3 regions of the Streptacidiphilus sp. MAP12-16 genome follow, and region 1 is predicted to be linked to each of the others. Evidence: riboswitches for the same ligand, from Rfam matches in the RefSeq annotation. Region 1 holds a riboswitch; each other region holds the start of a gene.

Region 1 (5,840 bases):
GCGCACGCGAAGGGCACCCGGCGGCTGGACCTGCTGGTGCTGGACGGCGAGGCGAACCCGGTCGGCGGGATGGGACTGTGCCGCCAGCTCAAGGACGAGATCTACGGCTGCCCGCCGGTGCTGCTGCTGATCGGCCGACCGCAGGACTCCTGGCTCGCGGCCTGGAGCCGCGCGGACGCTGCCGTCCCCGCACCGGTCGACCCGGCGGTGCTGGCGGAGACGGCGAGCACGCTGCTGCGCAGCGGGCACGCGCATCTCGTCGGCTGAGATCCTCCCTCTGGGCGCCGTCCCCGGTCGCTAGGCTGGCCTCTCCCTACTTACCCAGTGAGAGGCCATGGCCATGGCGGCTGCGCTGAACAACGGCGTGAACCCTGCGAACGGCGGCGGCGACCCCGTGCAGGCGCGGTCCTGGCCGGATGTCCTCACGGCTCTCGTCTCCGGTGCCGACCTGTCGGCGGGCGAGACCGCGTGGGCGATGGACCAGATCATGAGCGGGGAGGCGACGCTCGCCCAGGTTGCCGGGTTCATGGTGGCGCTGCGCGCCAAGGGCGAGACGGTGGAAGAGATCGTCGGCCTGGTCGACGCCATGTACGCGCACGCCACCGTCATCGAGGTGCCCGGGCGGGCCGTGGACATCGTCGGCACGGGTGGCGACCGGGCGAAGACCGTCAACATCTCCACCATGTCGGCGGTCGTCGCGGCAGGCGCCGGCGCGCTGGTTGTCAAGCACGGCAACCGCGCCGCCTCCTCCGCGAGCGGGGCCACCGACGTGCTGGAGCAGCTCGGCGTCAACCTGGAGCTGTCGCCCCGGCGGGTCGCCGAGGTCGCGGTCGAGGCCGGGATCACCTACTGCCCGGCGCCGGTGTTCCACCCGGCGATGCGCCACGCCGGACCCGCCCGCCGGGATCTCGGCATCGCGACCTTCTTCAACCTGCTCGGCCCGCTCACCAACCCGGCGCGGGTGACCGCGAACGCGGTCGGCTGCTTCGACACCCGGATGGCCGGGCTGATCGCGGGCGTGCTCGCCCGGCGCGGGTCCTCGGCCCTGGTGTTCCGGGGCGACGACGGACTCGACGAGCTCACCGTCACCGGCACCTCCACGGTGTGGCAGGTGCGCGACGGCGAGGTGCGGCGGACCAGCTTCGACCCCCGCGAGGTCGGCATCGAGTACGTCGGCATCGAGGCGCTGCGCGGCGCCGACGCCGCCTACAACGCGCAGGTCGCGCGCCGGGTCTTCACGGGGGAGCAGGGTCCGGTCAGGGACGCGGTGCTACTCAACTCGGCGTCGGCGCTGGTCGCGCTGGACCAGACGGACGCGCCGCTGGCGGAGCAGCTGGCGGTGGCGATGAAGCGCACGGCGGAGTCGATCGACTCGGGTGCGGCGCAGGCGGTTCTCGCCCGCTGGTCTGCGGCGACGCGGCGCTGACAGCACCCTCCTCGTCAGCGTCTGCGTCTCGGATGGCGGTCAGGGGTTCGCCCGAGGGGCGGACCTCTGACATACTCCTTCCCAGGTCACGAGTGACAGCGCATTGGCCCCGGCTTGCTGTCCGGCAACCCTCCTTCCGTGGCGGGGTGCTTCCGGGTGACGACCAGGCCCTACGGCAACAACGCCGCAGGGCAAGCGCGGATCCCTCCCTTTTTTGAGGCTGCCGGCCTGAGGCTGCCAGCGGCCTTGCCAGGGATCCACTGGACTCCCTGGAGGGGTAGTCATGTCCGCATACCCGAACTCTGTTTCCGTGTGCCGACCGCTCGCGGTTCTCGGTCGTGACGTCGAGGTCCCCCTCGTCAGCGGGGCGAAGGTCAGCTACGCCGCGCTTGACTACGCCGCCAGCGCCCCCGCCCTGCAGCGCGTCTGGGACGACGTCGCCGCGTACGCCCCTTACTACGGCAGCGTGCACCGGGGCGCCGGGTACCTCTCGCAGCTCTCGACGGACCTGTTCGAGCAGAGCAGGGTCACCGTCGCCGAGTTTCTCGACCTGCGCGAGGGCGACCAGGTCGTCTTCACCCGCGCCACCACCGACTCGCTGAACCTGCTGGCGAGCGTGCTGCCGGCCGGCACCCGGGTGTACGCCTTCGAGACCGAGCACCACGCCTCGCTGCTGCCCTGGCGCCGCGAGGACCTGTCTGTCACCTACCTGCGGGCGCCGCGCTCCCCGCAGGAGGCCGTCGCGGCGCTGGAGTCGGCGCTGGCCGAGGGAACGGCGGGGCCGCGTCTGGTGTGCGTCACCGGCGCGTCCAACGTCACCGGGGAGATCTGGCCGGTCCGCGAGCTGGCCGAGGCCGCCCACCGCCACGGCGCCCGGATCGTCCTGGACGCGGCGCAGTTCGCCCCGCACCACCCGGTGTCGGTCCGCGAGTTGGACGTCGACTGGGTCGCTTTCTCCGGCCACAAGCTCTACGCGCCCTTCGGCGCGGGCGTCCTCGCCGGGCGCGCCGACTGGCTGGACGCCGCCGAGCCGTACCTCGCCGGCGGCGGCGCGAGCCGCACCGTGGCGCGGGAGACCGACGGCTCGGTCGCGGTGGAGTGGCACCAGGGTCCCTCGCGGCACGAGGCGGGGTCGCCCAACGTCATCGGCGCCTACGCGATCGCCTCCGCCTGCCGGGCCTTGGCCGAGGCCGGGTTCGAGCAGTTGGTCGCGCGCGAGCAGTATCTGATCGACCGGCTGCGCGCGGGGCTTGCCGAGATCCCGCAGGTGAAGGTGCTGACCCTGTTCGGCGAGGACCACCCGAGGGTGGGCGTGCTGTCCTTCGTGGTCCAGGACTGGAACAGCTCGCACTTCTCGGCCGCACTGTCCGCCGAGTACGGCATCGGTGTCCGCGACGGCCTGTTCTGTGCGCACCCGCTGGTGCGCACGCTGCTGGGCGGCCAGGAGACGACGCCGTCCGAGTGCGGGGCGCCGGAGGCGTCGCTGCCGGGGGAGCGGAGCCTCAACGCCATCCGGGTCAGTTTCGGCGCCGGCACCCCGGAGGAGCACGTGGACCGCTTCGTCGCGGCCGTGCGGGAGCTTGTCACCGAGGGCGCGCAGTGGGCCTACCGTACCGAGGGCGGCCGCTGCGTGCCGGACACCCGCCGGACCGGCTGAGACCGGTCGGTCCAGGCCTCCGAGCGACGGGTCCTACTCGTCCAGGCCGAGGGCGAAGGCGGCGTCCAGGTCGACCTTGGAGTAGGTGCGGAACGCGATGTGCGTCTCCGTGTGCTCCACCCCGGGCACCTTGTTGACCTGGCCGGGGATGACGTCGGCCAGGTCGTCGTGGGCGCGCACGCGGATCATCGCCACCAGGTCGAAGGCGCCGGAGACGGAGTACACCTCGCTGACGCCGTCCAGGGCCGCGATCGTCTCGGCGATCTCGGGGATCCGGTCGACGTTGGTCTTGATGAGCACGATCGCGGTGATCAAGGGAGGTCTCCTGGAAGGACAGCGGCACTGTTGCGGCCAGAGTATCCGCGCCTGCGGCAGTAGAGCAGCCAGGCGAAGAGGAAGCCGCCGAGGAAGCCGATGAGATGGGCCACGTACGCCACGCCGGTGACGGCGGCCGAGGCGGCGTGCACCGACCTCCACTGGATGGCGAACCACACCCCCAGCACCAGCCACGCGGGGAAGCGCAGCGGGAGGAACAGCAGGAAGGGGAGCAGGCTGGTCACCCGCGCCCGCGGGTACAGCCGCAGGTACGCGCCCAACACGCCTGCGATCGCGCCCGACGCCCCCACCAGGGTCTGGCCCGCGCTGTTGGCATGGGCCTCGAACAGCGCGTAGCCGTAGGTCGCGAAGTAGCCGAGGGCGACGTAGCTGAGCAGGAACGGCAACCGTCCCATGCGCTCCTCGACCATCGCGCCGAAGACATAGAGGAAGAGCATGTTGCCGAACAGGTGCAGCCAGCCGCCGTGCACGAACATCGCCGTGAGCACGGACAGCGCCGGGACCTTGGGGAAGTGGGCGGGCGCGGGGCAGCCGGCGGTCCGGAAGGACCGCAGCGGCTGGTTGTCCAGCAGTTCGCTCGGAATCACGCCCCAGTGCTGGTAGTACGTCAGTTCCGCGCAGGCGCGTCCGGCCCCGGTGCCGTACAGCGGGTCGAGGCCGGACACCGGGCCGACCAGGAAGACCACCACGCACGCGGCGATCAGCGTGAAGGTCACCACGGGGACGTATGGCAGCGAGACGTACGGATCTGGCTTATCGTCACGAACCAGGGTCACCATCTACCAAGCATTCCTTGGCGGGACAAATCTGACACTGCGGAGCTGGGACGGATGGGGACGGTGTCCCGGGATATCAGCGAGGCCATAGGGTTCTGGGGTAGGCGTAGCCGAGAACCGCGCTGCTCCGGGCGGCTCCGGGCTCCAGAGCCCGATGCCGGACCCGGTGCCCCGAGCCGAGAGGACCACCCATGTCTGTCCCCCTGCCCACCGAGGGGACCCGGTGGCGCTGCACCCAGTGCGGCAACCTGACCCGCTTCGACGTGACCCGTTCCTCGCGCGTGGTCGAGTTCGTCCACCTGGACCTGGCGGGGGAACCGCGCGTGGAGGAGCGTGAGGTGCTCAGCGAGACGGTGGAGTCCGTACGCTGCCGCTGGTGCAACGCCGTGGACCAGGTGGAGCTGGTCGACCGGCCCGGCGCTGAGGCCGAGGCGGCGGCGCAGGTGGGACGCGCCGACGGCTGACGGCTGGGGCGGTGTGTGTGGCGTAGTGACGAGTAGGGGGCGCAGCGGGCGAGAATGGTCTTCCGGGCGGTAGGGCCTGGGGCCGGATCGGAGCACAGGACGTGGTGGAGAGAGACAGGGCGGACGCCGCCGAGGACCCGCTGGGGTCCGACGACGCGGCGGTGTCCGCGGTGCCCGCTTCCACCGCGCCCGTCTCCCAGCCCGAGCCTTTCTCCCTGCGCGAGGCTGAGGCAGAGCCCGAGCCCGCCTCCGGGTCCGAGCCCGTTCCCGTTCCCGGGTCTGCGCCCGCCCCCGGGTCTGAGTCCGCCTCCAGGTCTGCGCCCGCCCCCGGGTCTGAGCCTGAGTCCGCCCCCGGGTCTGAGCCTGAGCTCGTTTCTGGGTCTGAGCCCGAGTCCGTTTCCGGGTCTGAGCCTGAGTCCGTTTCCGGGTCTGAGCCTGAGCTCGTTTCCGGGTCTGAGTCCGTCTCCGGGTCTGAGCCCGAGTCCGTTTCTGGGTCTGAGCCTGAGCTCGTTTCCGGGCCTGAGTCCGTCTCCGGGTCTGAGCCTGAGTCCGTCTCCGGGTCTGAGCCCGAGTCCGTCTCTGGGTCTGAGCCCGAGTCCGTCTCTGGGTCTGAGCCTGAGCTCGATTCTGGGCCTGAGCCTGAGTCCGTCTCCGGGCCTGAGCCCGGGTCCGGGCTCGTCGCGGAGGAGTCCGCCGAGTGGCTGGACCGGCCGCTGCCGGAAGGGGTCCGGCGGCGGGTCGTCGGCATCGCCGCCGACGCCCTGACTGCCATGCCCGCCGCCGAGCTCCCGCACCGGCTCCGCCCGTATGCCAAGTTCACCCCGGTCCAGCGGGCCCGGCGGGGTGCCACGGCCATCGCGGCCGCGCTGGAGACCGAGCCGGGTTTCCGGGCGCGGATAGCGGAGCGGGTCCGACAGGGCCAACCTGACCTGGTCAGCGCGCTGGAAGCCGGGCGGGTGCCGGCTGCCGCCGACCCCCAGGACGTCGCCGCGGTGGCGTACCTGCTGCGTCCCGCCGGCTGGAGCAAGCTGGTCGGCGACGCGGGCGAGGAGGTGGAGCGGGCCGAGTCCGAGGGCGCGGCCGCAGAGGCCACCAGGCTCGTCGAGAAGCTGCAGGTGGAGCTGGCCGCGCTACGCGACTCCACCCGGGCCGACGCCGAGCGGGGCCGGATCGAGCTGGAC
Region 2 (5,840 bases), on a different contig from region 1:
GGTCCGGCACGGTCCACTACCGCTGGGTGCGGAGCGACGGCACCGACAGCGGGGTGCTGCAGCAGTCAGTCCCGGCCGGCCTGCACCAGGTGTCGGTGCCGCTGCGCTGGACCGTTCAGGGCAAGGGCACGTTCCAGGGGACGGCCACCGTGTGGATCACCGGTCCTGTCGCCGGCTCCGCCTCCGCGAGCTTCTCCTACTCCTGCCCCTGATCGGCCGTCAGCGCCGCGTACTGCTCCAGGAACCACGCCGACGGCGGCAGCGCCGTGCTCGCCTCGGCCAGCCGCTTGCAGCGTTCGGCCCGCTCCGCACGGGGCATGGTCAGCGCCGTGTGCAGAGCCTCGGCCGTCGCGATGACGTCGTAGGGGTTGACGGCGACGGCGTCCTCGCCGAGTTCGGCGAAGGCGCCGGCCTCGCGGGAGAGGACCAGGGCGCAGCCCTCGTCGGAGACGACCGGGATCTCCTTGGCGACCAGGTTCATGCCGTCCCTGATGGGGTTGACCAGCGCCACGTCGGCGAGCCGGTAGGCGGCGAGCGAGCGCGGGAAGTCGTCGTCCACGTGCAGGATGACGGGCTGCCAGGTCGCGGTGCCGAACTCGTCGTTGATCTCCTGCGCCGTGCGCAGCACCGACGCCGTGTACTCGCGGTATTCCGGCAGGTCGTGTCGGGACGGGTAGGCGAAGGCGATGTGGACGACGCGGTCGATCCATTCGGGCCTGGTACGCAGCAGATGCCGGTAGGCGTGCAGCCCTCGGACGATGTTCTTGGACAACTCGGTGCGGTCCACCCGGACCACGGTGCGGCGGTCGCCGACGGCCTCCCGTAGGGCGGCGAGCCTGAGGTCCACGTCGGGGCGGTGGGCGCGTTCGCGCAGGAAGTCGCTGTCCGCGCCGAGGGCGTGCACCCCGAGCCGGGTGGTGCGTCCCTGGTACGTCACGGTCAGCGCAGCGCGGTCGACGTCCGCGTCGAGGACAGCCTCGCAGCAGTCGGCGAAGGCGCTCGCCCAGCGGCGGGTGAGGAATCCGGCGCGGTCGGCGCCGAGGATGCCGGCGAGCACGTCGCGGGCGACGTCGTCGGGCAGCAGCCGGTAGTAGTCCGGCGGGGCCCAGGGGGTGTGCGAGAAATGCCCGATCCGCAGGTCGGGTCGGAGCTCGCGGAGCAGCCGCGGTGTCAGTGACAGGTGGTAGTCCTGGACCAGCACGGTCGCCCCGGGCGCCGCGGCCTGGGCCAGGGCCTCGGCGAAGGCCCGGTTGTACGCCTCGTAGGAGGCCCACTCGCGACGGAAGGAGGCGCCGAACACAGGGGTGGTCGGCGTGTTGTAGATGAGGTGGTGGACAAACCACAGGGTGGAGTTGGCGATGCCGTTGTAGGCGCGGGCGAAGGTCCCGGCGTCGATGTCGAGCATCCGGACGGAAGGATCGGTGAGGCCCCGCCGGGTCGCGACGCGATCGCCCTCGGAGAGCGCCGCGCAGACCCAGACCGACTCGATGTCGTTGCCGATGGCGGAGAGTCCGGACACCAGTCCGCCACCGCCCCTGCGGTGCGTCAGCGTGCCGTCGTCCTCCACCGTGTAGGAGACGGGCCCCCGGTTGGATGCGAGCAGAATCCGTGCGGGACTTGCGTTGGCCATGAGTCCTACCTTGCCTCTCGCGGAGGGAGTCAAACGGAGGGAGTCAATCAGGGGCTGGAATGGGGAGCCGAATGGCGGAGTCGAACCTCGGAGTCGAAGGTCGGAGTCGAAGGTCGGAGTCGAAGGTCGGAGTCGAACCTCGGAGTCGGTCAGACATCGCGCTCGGGCAGCGTGACGATGGGCGGCCGTTCGACGGTGGGTATGTCGACGGTGGTCGGCGTGAAGCCCGCGGCGGTGCGGGTGAACTGGGTGAGCCGCAGTCTGACCAGGTCGTCGCCGGCCTTGAGCCGATCCGTGCGGGCGAGCCGGTCGAGTGCGGTGAGGTGGATGGTGGCGGCCATCCGGCCGAGCGCCAGCGCGTCCTGGTGGCGGTGGTGCCGCACGCCCACGTCGACCTGGGCGAGGGCGTCCAGACCGGCCAGGTCCAGCGCGTCCACGAGCAGGCCCAGTTCCACGCCGTAGCCGGTGGGGAAGGGCAGCCGCTCCAGCAGCGCGCGCCGCGCCGCGTACTCGCCGCCGAGCGGCTGGACGAATCCGGCCAGCAGCGGCCAGTGCAGGTTGAGCAGCGGGCGGGCGACCAGCTCGGTGACCCGGCCGCCCCCGGCCGGGATGCTGACCGTGCCGTCGGCGGTGTCGGTGTCCAGCGGCCGGTCGTACATGGCCTTGACGAAGGCGACGTCCGGCTCGGTCAGCAGCGGCCCGACGATGCCGGAGACGAACGTGGAGTCGAACTCGCGCAGGTCGGCGTCGATGAAGCAGACGATGTCGCCGGTGGTGACCAGGAGCGATCGCCACAGCACCTCGCCCTTGCCGGGGATGACGGGCAGGTGCGGCAGTATCGCGTCGCGGTGCACGACCCGGGCTCCGGCCGCGGCGGCCGCCTGGCCGGTGCGGTCGGTGGATCCGGAGTCGATCACCACGAGCTCGTCGACCAGCGGGACGTCCTCCATCAGGTCGCGGCGGATCGCGGTGACGATCTCGCCGACCGTCGCCTCCTCGTCCAGCGCGGGCAGTACGACGCTGACGGTGCTTCCGCTCGCCCGCTTGGCGGCGAGCAGGTCGGGCAGCGGGCGGTCGGCGGCCGTCCAGGAGCGGCGGCGCAGCCAGTCCGCGACCTCGTCAAGCACAGGACTCCTCGTCATGGTGTCGTCGTCATGGTGCTGTCGTCATGGTGTTGTCGTCTCGCCTCGCGGACGACTGTGATCGGGGCGGGGCGCTTCGGTTACAGTCTTGGGGACGACGCACACCCGGCGCACATCGGGGGTGCCAGTCTCACAAATGCGTCCGCCTGCTGGGCGGACCGCCATAGAGCTCATCCAGAGGGACTGAGGGAACGGCCCGTTGAAGTCCCGGCAACCCTCCTGCCAGTACAAGCCGTCGCGGCCCTGGTGGGGAAGGTGCCAATTCCGTCCTGCGGCGAGACGCGCCGTGGGGAAGATGAGGAGAGAGGGCCTCGCCATCATGGCTGTCACATCTGTCACCGCACCTTCGCAGGCAGCAAGTCCGCAGGCAGCACCTCCGCAGGTCGCCGCGGAATCCTTCGGCCCCGCCGTCGCCCTGTCCTGCCGCGAGTGCGGCGCACGGACCGCGCTGGCCCCCGACTTCGCCTGTACCGAGTGCTTCGGTCCGCTGGAGGTCGCGTACGAGCTGCCCACCGGCGACCCCGAGGCGCTGCGCGCGCGGATCGAGGCGGGTCCCAACAACATCTGGCGCTACGCGCCGCTGCTTCCGGTGTCCGTCGACGTCGCGACGAAGCCCAATCTGAACCCCGGTTGGACCAAGCTGGTCAAGGCCGACAACCTGGCCCGCGAGCTCGGCGTCACCGGCGGCCTGTACGTCAAGGACGACTCCGGCAACCCGACGCACTCCTTCAAGGACCGGGTCGTCGCCATCGCCGTCGAGGCAGCGCGCACCTTCGGCTTCACCACCCTCTCCTGCTCCTCGACCGGCAACCTGGCCGGCGCGGTCGGCGCTGCCGCGGCCCGTACTGGGCTCCGCTCCTGCGTGTTCATCCCGCACGACCTGGAGGCGGGCAAGGTCGTGATGGCCGCCGTGTACGGGGGCGAGCTGGTCGGCATCGAGGGCAACTACGACGACGTGAACCGCTTCTGCTCGGAGCTGATCGGCGACCCGGCGGGCGAGGGCTGGGGCTTCGTCAACGTCAATCTGCGCCCGTACTACGGCGAGGGCTCCAAGACGCTGGCGTACGAGATCTGCGAGCAGCTGGGCTGGCGGCTGCCGGACCAGCTGGTCATCCCGATCGCCTCGGGCTCGCAGCTCACCAAGATCGACAAGGGTCTGAAGGAGCTCATCGCCCTCGGCCTGGTCGAGGACAAGCCCTACAAGATCTTCGGCGCGCAGGCCGAGGGCTGCTCCCCGGTGTCGGCCGCGTTCAAGTCCGGCCAGGACGTGATCCGCCCGGTGAAGCCGAACACGATCGCCAAGTCCCTGGCGATCGGCAATCCCGCGGACGGCCCCTACGTCCTCGACATCTGCCGCCGCACCGGCGGCGCGGTGGAGGACGTCAACGACGAGCAGGTCGTGGACGCGATCAAGCTGCTCGCTCGTACCGAGGGCATCTTCGCCGAGACCGCGGGCGGCGTCACGGTCGGCGTGCTGCAGAAGCTCATCAAGAACGGCCTGCTCGACCCTGCCGCTGAGACCGTCGTACTGAACACCGGCGACGGTTTGAAGACCCTGGACGCGGTGGAACCCACCACCGGTCTTTCCGCCACCATCCGCCCCACCCTTGACTCGTTCCGAGAGGCTGGCCTCGCATGAGCGTCAACGTCCGCATCCCGACCATCCTGCGCACCTACACCGGCGGGGCCGCCGAGGTGGCGGCCGAGGGCGCGACCCTGGCCGCGGTCATCGACGACCTGGAAACCAACCACAACGGCATCCGGGGCCGCATCCTCGACGACACCGGCAAGCTGCGCCGATTCGTCAACGTGTACGTGAACGAGGACGACGTGCGTTTCGCGGACGGCCTGGAGACGGCAACTCCGGACGGTGCGGGCGTCTCGATCATTCCCGCCGTGGCCGGCGGCTGAGCCGTCCGACCTGCCGAACCCGGCTATCCCCATAGCCGACCGGTCGTAAGCCGGGGCGCCCGCACATTCGGGGCGTCCCGGCTTTTCGCATTCATGTCCGTCCCCCGTGCACGGGGCTGACCGGGCGTAGGGGTAGAGTGAGTTCCGGTTGCTTCTGACCGTCTCACCAGTTACTGCGCAGTCGGCGCAGGATTCAAACCCCCTTCGCTTCCGCCACGTGCGCCACCCCTGAATCACTCCTGCACCACCGGCAGTCCAGCGCGATGCCCCGTCCCGTTGGCTGAGACGGGAACCGGCGCGGAGGCGCGCTCGAAGCATCAGAAAAACCGAAGTGATTTGTCGGGTAAGTCTGCTATGCCCGGACCGCTTTGCGGGCGTTTGTTTGCATTGATTCGCCGCTGTCCCTTAACGCCCGCCAAGAATTCTCCGCCTTATGCCCTGTTGCGGAGGGCATCTGAGTGGATACATTCAGCGTCGGTTGAGCGCTGCGCCACGCGTCGGCGTCTCGGCCCGGTCCGCGGAGTGCGGTCCGTGAAAGGGCCAGTAATAGGGGAGTTTGGAATGGCTCAGGGCACCGTCAAGTGGTTCAACGCGGAGAAGGGGTACGGCTTCATCGCGGTCGACGGTGGTGCGGACGTGTTCGTCCACTACAGCGCGATCCAGATGGACGGGTACCGGTCGCTCGAAGAGGGCCAGCGAGTGGAGTTCGAGATCTCGCAGGGTCAGAAGGGTCCGCAGGCGGACATGGTCCGCGTGGTGTGACCGGTCGAGCGATCGCTGACTGACGACAGGACCGGCTGGGCCTCGTTCCGAACGAAGCGCAACTCAGGTCTTCCAGTAGGCCCGTGCCCTCTTCGGGGTGCGGGCCTCTCGGCGTTCCGCGCCCCTCGCCACCGCCCCTTCACACTCCATCTGCTTGCACTCGGAGGGGTCGAGTGCTAATCATTGGCGTTAGCACTCTGAGGTAGAGAGTGACAACGGGCCGGGTAGGTGAGGCCCCGGGCGCGACGGGAAGGAACCGTCGCAGGTCGGGTCCGTCCGTCGCGGGCGCCAGCGCGGTCCATACGAAGCCACCCTGTCCGGGAGGACCACTTCCATGGCCAAGATCATTGCCTTCGACGAGGAAGCTCGTCGCGGCCTTGAGCGCGGGATGAACC
Region 3 (5,840 bases), on a different contig from region 1:
CAGCTCCGGGTCGTGGCCGTAGTACTCCCAGCGCTCGCGGTAGTAGCGGATCAGCTCCGCGTAGGGCTCGATGCTGTTGGTGACGTTGGCGGAGAACAGCGGATCGCCGTAGCGGGCGGCGAGGTCGACCGACTCGCGGCTGGTGGCGCTGCCGTGCCAGACCCGGATCGGTTGCTGCAACGGGCGGGGCCAGACCTCCGCCTCGTGCAGCGCGGGGCGGAACTTGGGGGAGGCGGTGACCTTGTCGTTGCGCCAGATCCGGCGGAACAGCTCGTAGGACTCGGCGTTGCGGTCCCACTGGTCCTCGGGGGTGACCTGGAACAGCTCGCGCTGCGCGGTGCCGTTGCCTTTGCCGATGATCAGCTCCAGCCGGCCGCCGGAGAGGTGGTCCAGGGTCGCGTAGTCCTCGTAGGCGCGGACCGGGTCGAGCAGACTCAACGTCGTGACCGCGGTGAACAGCCGGATCCGTTCGGTGAGGGCGGCGATGTGGCTGAGCACGACCGGCGGGGAGGAGGAGAGGAACGGGCGCTCGTGCCGCTCGCCGACGCCGAAGCCGTCGAAGCCCAGTTCCTCGGCGAGCAGCGCGCTCTCGACGACCTGCCGGAAGCGCTCCTGGGTGGACGCCTGGACTCCGGTGACGGGGTCCGGGGCCTGCACGATCAGGGTGATGGTGATGAACTTCATGACGCCACCCGCGCCGCCACAGACCGCTCCGCGACAGCCCGCTCAGCCACAGCCCGCTCCGCCGCGGCTCGCTTGCCCGGCCGGGCCAGCCCGAGATGGTCCCGCAGGGTGGTGCCCTCGTACTCGCTGCGGAACACGCCGCGCTCCTGGAGCAGCGGGACCACGGTGTCGGCGAACTCGTCCAGGCCGCGCGGGGTGATGTGCGGGACGAGGATGAAGCCGTCGCTGGCGTCGGCCTGGACGAAGTCGTTGATGGTGGTGGCGACGGTCTCCGCGGAACCGACGAAGGTCTGCCGGCTCGTCGTCTCGATCACCAGCTCGCGGATCGAGAGCTTGCGTGCGGCGGCCTTCTCGCGCCACTCGCGGGCGGTCGCCAGCCGGTCCCCGAACATCCGCACGCTGGCCCGGCCTCGGGCGATGGTGTGCTCGCCCGGAGCGGGGTCGATCTCCGGGAGCGGCCCGTCGGGGTCGTACGCGCTGAGGTCGCGGTTCCAGAGCTGCTCCAGGAACTTGATCGCGGTCTGTCCGCTGACCTGTGCCTTCCTCACCTCGTAGGCGTGCTCGGCGGCTTCGGCGTCGGTGTCGCCGAGGACGAAGGTGGCTGCGGGGAGGATCAGCAGCTCGTCCCGGCCCCGGCCGTGGCGGGCAAGTCGGCCCTTGACGTCGGTGTAGAAGGCCTGGCCTGCCTCCAGGGTGCTGTGCCGGCTGAAGATGGCGTCGGCGGTGGAGGCGGCGAACTCGCGGCCCTCCTCCGAGTCGCCGGCCTGGAAGATGACCGGACGCCCCTGCGGGCCGGTGGGGACGTTGAACTGGCCGGAGATGTCGAAGTGCTGGTCGTGGTGCTCGAAGCGGCCCGGGTCGGGGTCGCCGAGGAAGGCCCCGGACTCCTTGTCGGCGAGGATGTCGTGGCCGTTCCAGGAGTCGAACAGCTCCTGGGCGGCGCGCAGGAACTGCTCGGCCCGGGAGTAGCGGTCCTCCTGCTTGAGGAAGCCGCCGCGGCGGAAGTTCTCGCCGGTGAAGGCGTCCCAGGAGGTGACCACGTTCCAGGCGGCCCGCCCGGCCGAGAGGTGATCCAGGGACGCGAACTGCCGTGCCACCTCGTAGGGTTCGTTGAAGGTGGAGTTGATGGTGCCGGTGAGACCGATTCGCTCGGTGACGGCGGCCAGCGCGGCGAGAACGGTGAAGGTGTCGGGACGGCCGACCACGTCCAGGTCGTAGATCTCGCCGCCCTGCTCGCGCAACCGCAGTCCCTCGGCGAGGAAGAGGAAGTCGAACTTGGCGCGCTCGGCGGTGCGCGCGAAGTGCGCGAAGGAGCTGAACTCGATATGGCTGCCTGCCTCGGGGTCGCTCCACACGGTGGTGTTGTTGACGCCGGGGAAGTGGGCAGCGAGGTGGACCTGCTTCAGGGGCTTGCTCATGGTCGGCTCTCTCTGCTCAGACGGCGGCGGCGTAGCGGTTCGCCGGACGGGGGAGTCCGAGCAGGCCGCGCAGGGTGTTCGCCTCGTAGGAGGTGCGGAAGAGTCCGCGGCGCTGGATTTCCGGGACGAGGCGGCGGGTGATCTGCTCCAGGTCGTGCGGGACGGTGGCGGGTCGCAGCCGGAAGCCGGTGAGACCCGCCTGCTGCCAGTCCTGAAGCAGGTCGGCGAGCTGCGCGGGCGTCCCGGCGAACACGTGGGCGTCGCTGCCGTACGCAGAGCCGGCGAGCTCGTCCAGGTGGTCCCGGCGATGGACGGCGGAGGCCGGGTCGTCGTCCAGGAACACCACCAGGTCGCCGAAGACGTGCAGGATCTCGTCGGCGCGGCCTGCGGCTGCCTGCTCCGCGCGGATCTCGGCGAGGACGGCGGCGGCCTGGGAGCTGTCGCGCGGGGTGACGAAACCGACGTCGGACGAGCGGGCGAGCAGGCGGTAGGGGATGGTCGCATGGGCGAGTGCGGCGACGACCGGCTGGCCCTGCGGCGGGCGCGGCGTGATGGACGGGCCCTTCACGCTGAACGTCGGGCTCTCGAAGTCGATGTAGTGCAGCTTGTGGCGGTCGACGAACCGGCCGGTCGCGGTGTCGCGGATCTCGGCGTCGTCCTCCCAGCTGTCCCACAGTCGCCGGACGACCTCGACGTAGTCGGCCGCCTCCTCGAACGACTCGGTGACCAGGGACTGGACCTCTGGCTGGTCGAAGTCCTCCAGCCGGAACGGCGGGAAGGTCCGGCGGCCGAACAGCGCCGCCTCGTACGGGCGCGCCGACACCTGCACCCGCACGCCGGCCCGGCCGGTGCTCACGTAGTCGAGGGTGGCGATCGCCTTGGAGAGGTGGAACGGCTCGGTGTGGGTGGCCACCGCGGTCGGAATCAGGCCGATGTTGCCGGTCAGCGGTGCGATCCGGGCGGCGGTCAGTACGGCGTCCAGTCGGCCGCGGACCTGGTCGGTCCGCCCGTCCGTGATGTTGTAGTCGGTGGACTGGAGGCCGAGGGAGTCCTCGATGGTCACGAAGTCCAGCAGTCCTCGTTCGGCCTCGGCCACGAGATCGGACCAGTACCGGGCTGTGAGAAGTTCGTCCGGCCGGGCGTCGGGCTGCCGCCAGGCCGCGGGGTGCCAGCCCGCGCCGTCGAGGGCGACCGCGAGGTGGAGGGCGGGGCGTGGTCGGGGCATGGGGATGTCGCTTCCTGCTCGGGAGGGTGCTCCACCGGTCTCCACCGGTAGGGCGGGCATGCCGAACGGAACCGCGTCGGGGTGTGTTGTCTGGCCCGGGGCGGAGTCGGCGGGAGGGAGGGTGCTACCAGGGACGCGCAGTCCGCCTGGGGCGGTGCACGGCGGCGCGGCGTCGGACGCCAGCGGCCGCGGACGCCAACGGCCGGGGTCCTATCGCTCCCGGGCTGTGCGGCTCAGGCTGTGCGGCTCAGGCCGTCGGACAGAGGGCGCTGGCGATGCGCTGGAGATCGATGTGTCGCCGTGAGTACGTGCCTGTGGCCTGACGCACTGCTGTCCACCTCCGCCTTCGAAGTCGCGCTTACAGGACGGCACCGTCCTGTCGGGTCGTCACCTGGAGCACCCCGCCGCGTTGGAGGGTTGCTGGTCAGCAAGCCAGGGCTTGTCGCTGACGCTCATTACCTGCTCACACCGTAACTTCGAATGGACGTCGAGCACAATCCCCATAGATCAACTGGAGATCGACCGGCGGTCAACCGGTGGCTGATTCCATCGCCTCGGCGGCGACCTGAATCCCTACTGGATCGATAGGTATTGCCCAGTCGTGGTTGAACGGTTAACGTGATCCCTGGTGATGAGCGTCAGCGACAAGCCCTGGCTTGCTGACCGGCAACCCTCGTCCGCGGTGGGGTGCTCCAGGTGACGACCCGACAGGACGGTGCCGTCCTGTAAGCGCGAGGCCCCGAGGGCCCGACGACTGTGAGGTGAACCATATGCAGGTACGAGGCGTCGGCGACAGCGACGGCAGCACGCCGCACCCGCACGGCTCCTTCCAGCTGCGGATCGCCCGGTGCCACCAGGACCTGCTCCCCGTGAGCAACGCGCTGTGTCCGAGGACATGTCCGGTCTGTTGACCTCACCCGCGCCCTCCGGCGCCGAGGACTGATCCGTCCACGCCGTCACCCCCTCGCCTCGACATCGACCTGCGCAACGCCGTCGCCAAGGTGCTCGGCGTCACCTGGGACGTGCAGTACGGCGCCTTCCCCACCGTCATCCGCGGTGTGCTGAACGGCAAGTACGACGTGGGGCAGGCCAACTTCGGTGCCACCAAGGCCCGCGAGCGGGTCGTCGACTTCGCCACGTACCTCAGCGACGGCCAGTCGTTCCTGGGCGCGAAGGACATAAAGATCGACAAGGCCACCACCCTCACCGACCTGTGCGGCTACAACGTGGCCACCAGCTCCGGATCCACCTTCCAGCAGATCCTCACCAACGGCGCGTCCGCGTGCGCCGCGGCCGGCAAGAGCCCCTACCAGGTGCAGTACTTCAGCGACACCGCACCGATCTTCCTCGGGCTGGCCAACGGCAAGGTGGACATCTACTTCGGCCCCACCCTGAGCCTGAAGTACACAGCCGCGCGCATCCCCGGGACCAAGTACCTCGGCCAGATCAGCACCAGACCCGTGGGCCTCGTCCGCCACATCAGGGTGTGACGAAGTAGTAGCCCTGGTCCAGCAGCCACGGGATTGCGATGCGCAGGGCGGCCACAGTCTCGGAGCGGTCCCCGCCGCCATCATGTTCGAGGATGATCGATCCACCGTGAGTGTGCTGTTCGATCTCCCGCACGATGTGGGCGGTGCCCGGCCTGGACCAGTCGCGGGGGTCCACCGACCAGTCCACCGGGCGTAGCCCCAGTTGACGGCATGCGGCGAAGGTCTCCGCAGTCCAGACCCCGTAGGGGGCGCGGAAGATGCCGGGCGCAGTGCCCGTTATTCGGAGGATCTCGGCACTGGTGCGCTCGATTTCGCTGAGCAGCACCCCTGGCGAGACCCGCGCCAGATCGGGATGCGTCCAGGTGTGGTTCGCTATCAGATGTCCCTCGGCAGCGACTCGGCGCACCAGCGTCGGGTAGGCCTGCATCTGCTCGCCGACCTGGCAGAAGGTCGCGGTGATTCCGTGCCTGCCGAGGATCCCCAGGACCTGCGGGGTCCACTCGGGGTGAGGTCCGTCGTCGATGGTCAGCGCGATCGCGCGCGGGCCCTGGTGGACGTAGAACTGGGGCTTCTCCGGATCCGCGGCCCGCCGCCGCGGCCGCGGTTTCGCCTCGGCGGCGGCCGGGGTGGCGTTCGCGAGGGCACTGACCACGAGGAGGCCGCCGAGCGAGAACAGGGCCCTGCGGGAAACGAGCGATCCCTCCGTTGAAGTCAAGACCCCTCCTGTTGGTTGAACGATGCCTCGGCCGAGGGAACGGCTGCGCCGGGCCGGCCGGGCCGCCGTCCAGCATTCGCATCCGTCCCGAAGCTCCCTGAGCCTCGTCGTGCGCAGCATGGCCAGCGAGACGATCACATCCCCGAAGGCCGCCACAGCCAAACCACATGAGGCCAATCGGGCGGTGCAGTAGTGCGGTCGCGTCTCCCTGGACGCTCTCCGGCGCGCCGGACGGCTTGGCCGAGAGAGGACCGCCTTTTTTGAGCTGAGGACTCCTCAGCCAGCCTGGCGCCGCCGTGGCTGCGGTC

What was found. A riboswitch is a leader RNA that binds a small molecule or an ion and turns the genes downstream of it on or off. The one in region 1 is predicted to bind S-adenosylmethionine.
Region 2: another riboswitch for S-adenosylmethionine. It lies ahead of thrC (threonine synthase); the one in region 1 lies ahead of ABIA33_RS08395 (aminotransferase class V-fold PLP-dependent enzyme).
Region 3: another riboswitch for S-adenosylmethionine. It lies ahead of ABIA33_RS13865 (transporter substrate-binding domain-containing protein); the one in region 1 lies ahead of ABIA33_RS08395 (aminotransferase class V-fold PLP-dependent enzyme).

What each region holds. Positions count from the first base shown of each region.
Region 1 covers NZ_JBGCBY010000005.1:223,576-229,415, forward strand. The annotation lists gene ABIA33_RS08385 (hypothetical protein) at 1-267, shown strand, start outside; gene trpD (anthranilate phosphoribosyltransferase) at 335-1,426, shown strand; SAM riboswitch class IV at 1,511-1,630, shown strand; gene ABIA33_RS08395 (aminotransferase class V-fold PLP-dependent enzyme) at 1,710-3,083, shown strand; gene ABIA33_RS08400 (Lrp/AsnC family transcriptional regulator) at 3,117-3,398, opposite strand; gene ABIA33_RS08405 (rhomboid family intramembrane serine protease) at 3,395-4,198, opposite strand; gene ABIA33_RS08410 (hypothetical protein) at 4,387-4,659, shown strand; gene ABIA33_RS08415 (NYN domain-containing protein) at 5,430-5,840, shown strand, end outside.
Region 2 covers NZ_JBGCBY010000003.1:115,435-121,274, forward strand. The annotation lists gene ABIA33_RS04440 (hypothetical protein) at 1-212, shown strand, start outside; gene ABIA33_RS04445 (trehalose-6-phosphate synthase) at 197-1,630, opposite strand; gene ABIA33_RS04450 (glucosyl-3-phosphoglycerate synthase) at 1,780-2,757, opposite strand; SAM riboswitch class I at 2,940-3,074, shown strand; gene thrC (threonine synthase) at 3,092-4,411, shown strand; gene ABIA33_RS04460 (MoaD/ThiS family protein) at 4,408-4,683, shown strand; gene ABIA33_RS04465 (cold-shock protein) at 5,245-5,445, shown strand; gene groL (chaperonin GroEL) at 5,780-5,840, shown strand, end outside.
Region 3 covers NZ_JBGCBY010000009.1:44,100-49,939, reverse strand. The annotation lists gene ABIA33_RS13885 (LLM class flavin-dependent oxidoreductase) at 1-684, opposite strand, end outside; gene ABIA33_RS13880 (NtaA/DmoA family FMN-dependent monooxygenase) at 681-2,102, opposite strand; gene ABIA33_RS13875 (LLM class flavin-dependent oxidoreductase) at 2,119-3,327, opposite strand; gene ABIA33_RS13870 (putative leader peptide) at 3,575-3,655, opposite strand; SAM riboswitch class IV at 3,677-3,787, opposite strand; SAM riboswitch class IV at 3,955-4,065, shown strand; gene ABIA33_RS13865 (transporter substrate-binding domain-containing protein) at 4,302-4,817, shown strand; gene ABIA33_RS13860 (polysaccharide deacetylase family protein) at 4,807-5,532, opposite strand; gene ABIA33_RS13855 (YhjD/YihY/BrkB family envelope integrity protein) at 5,809-5,840, opposite strand, start outside.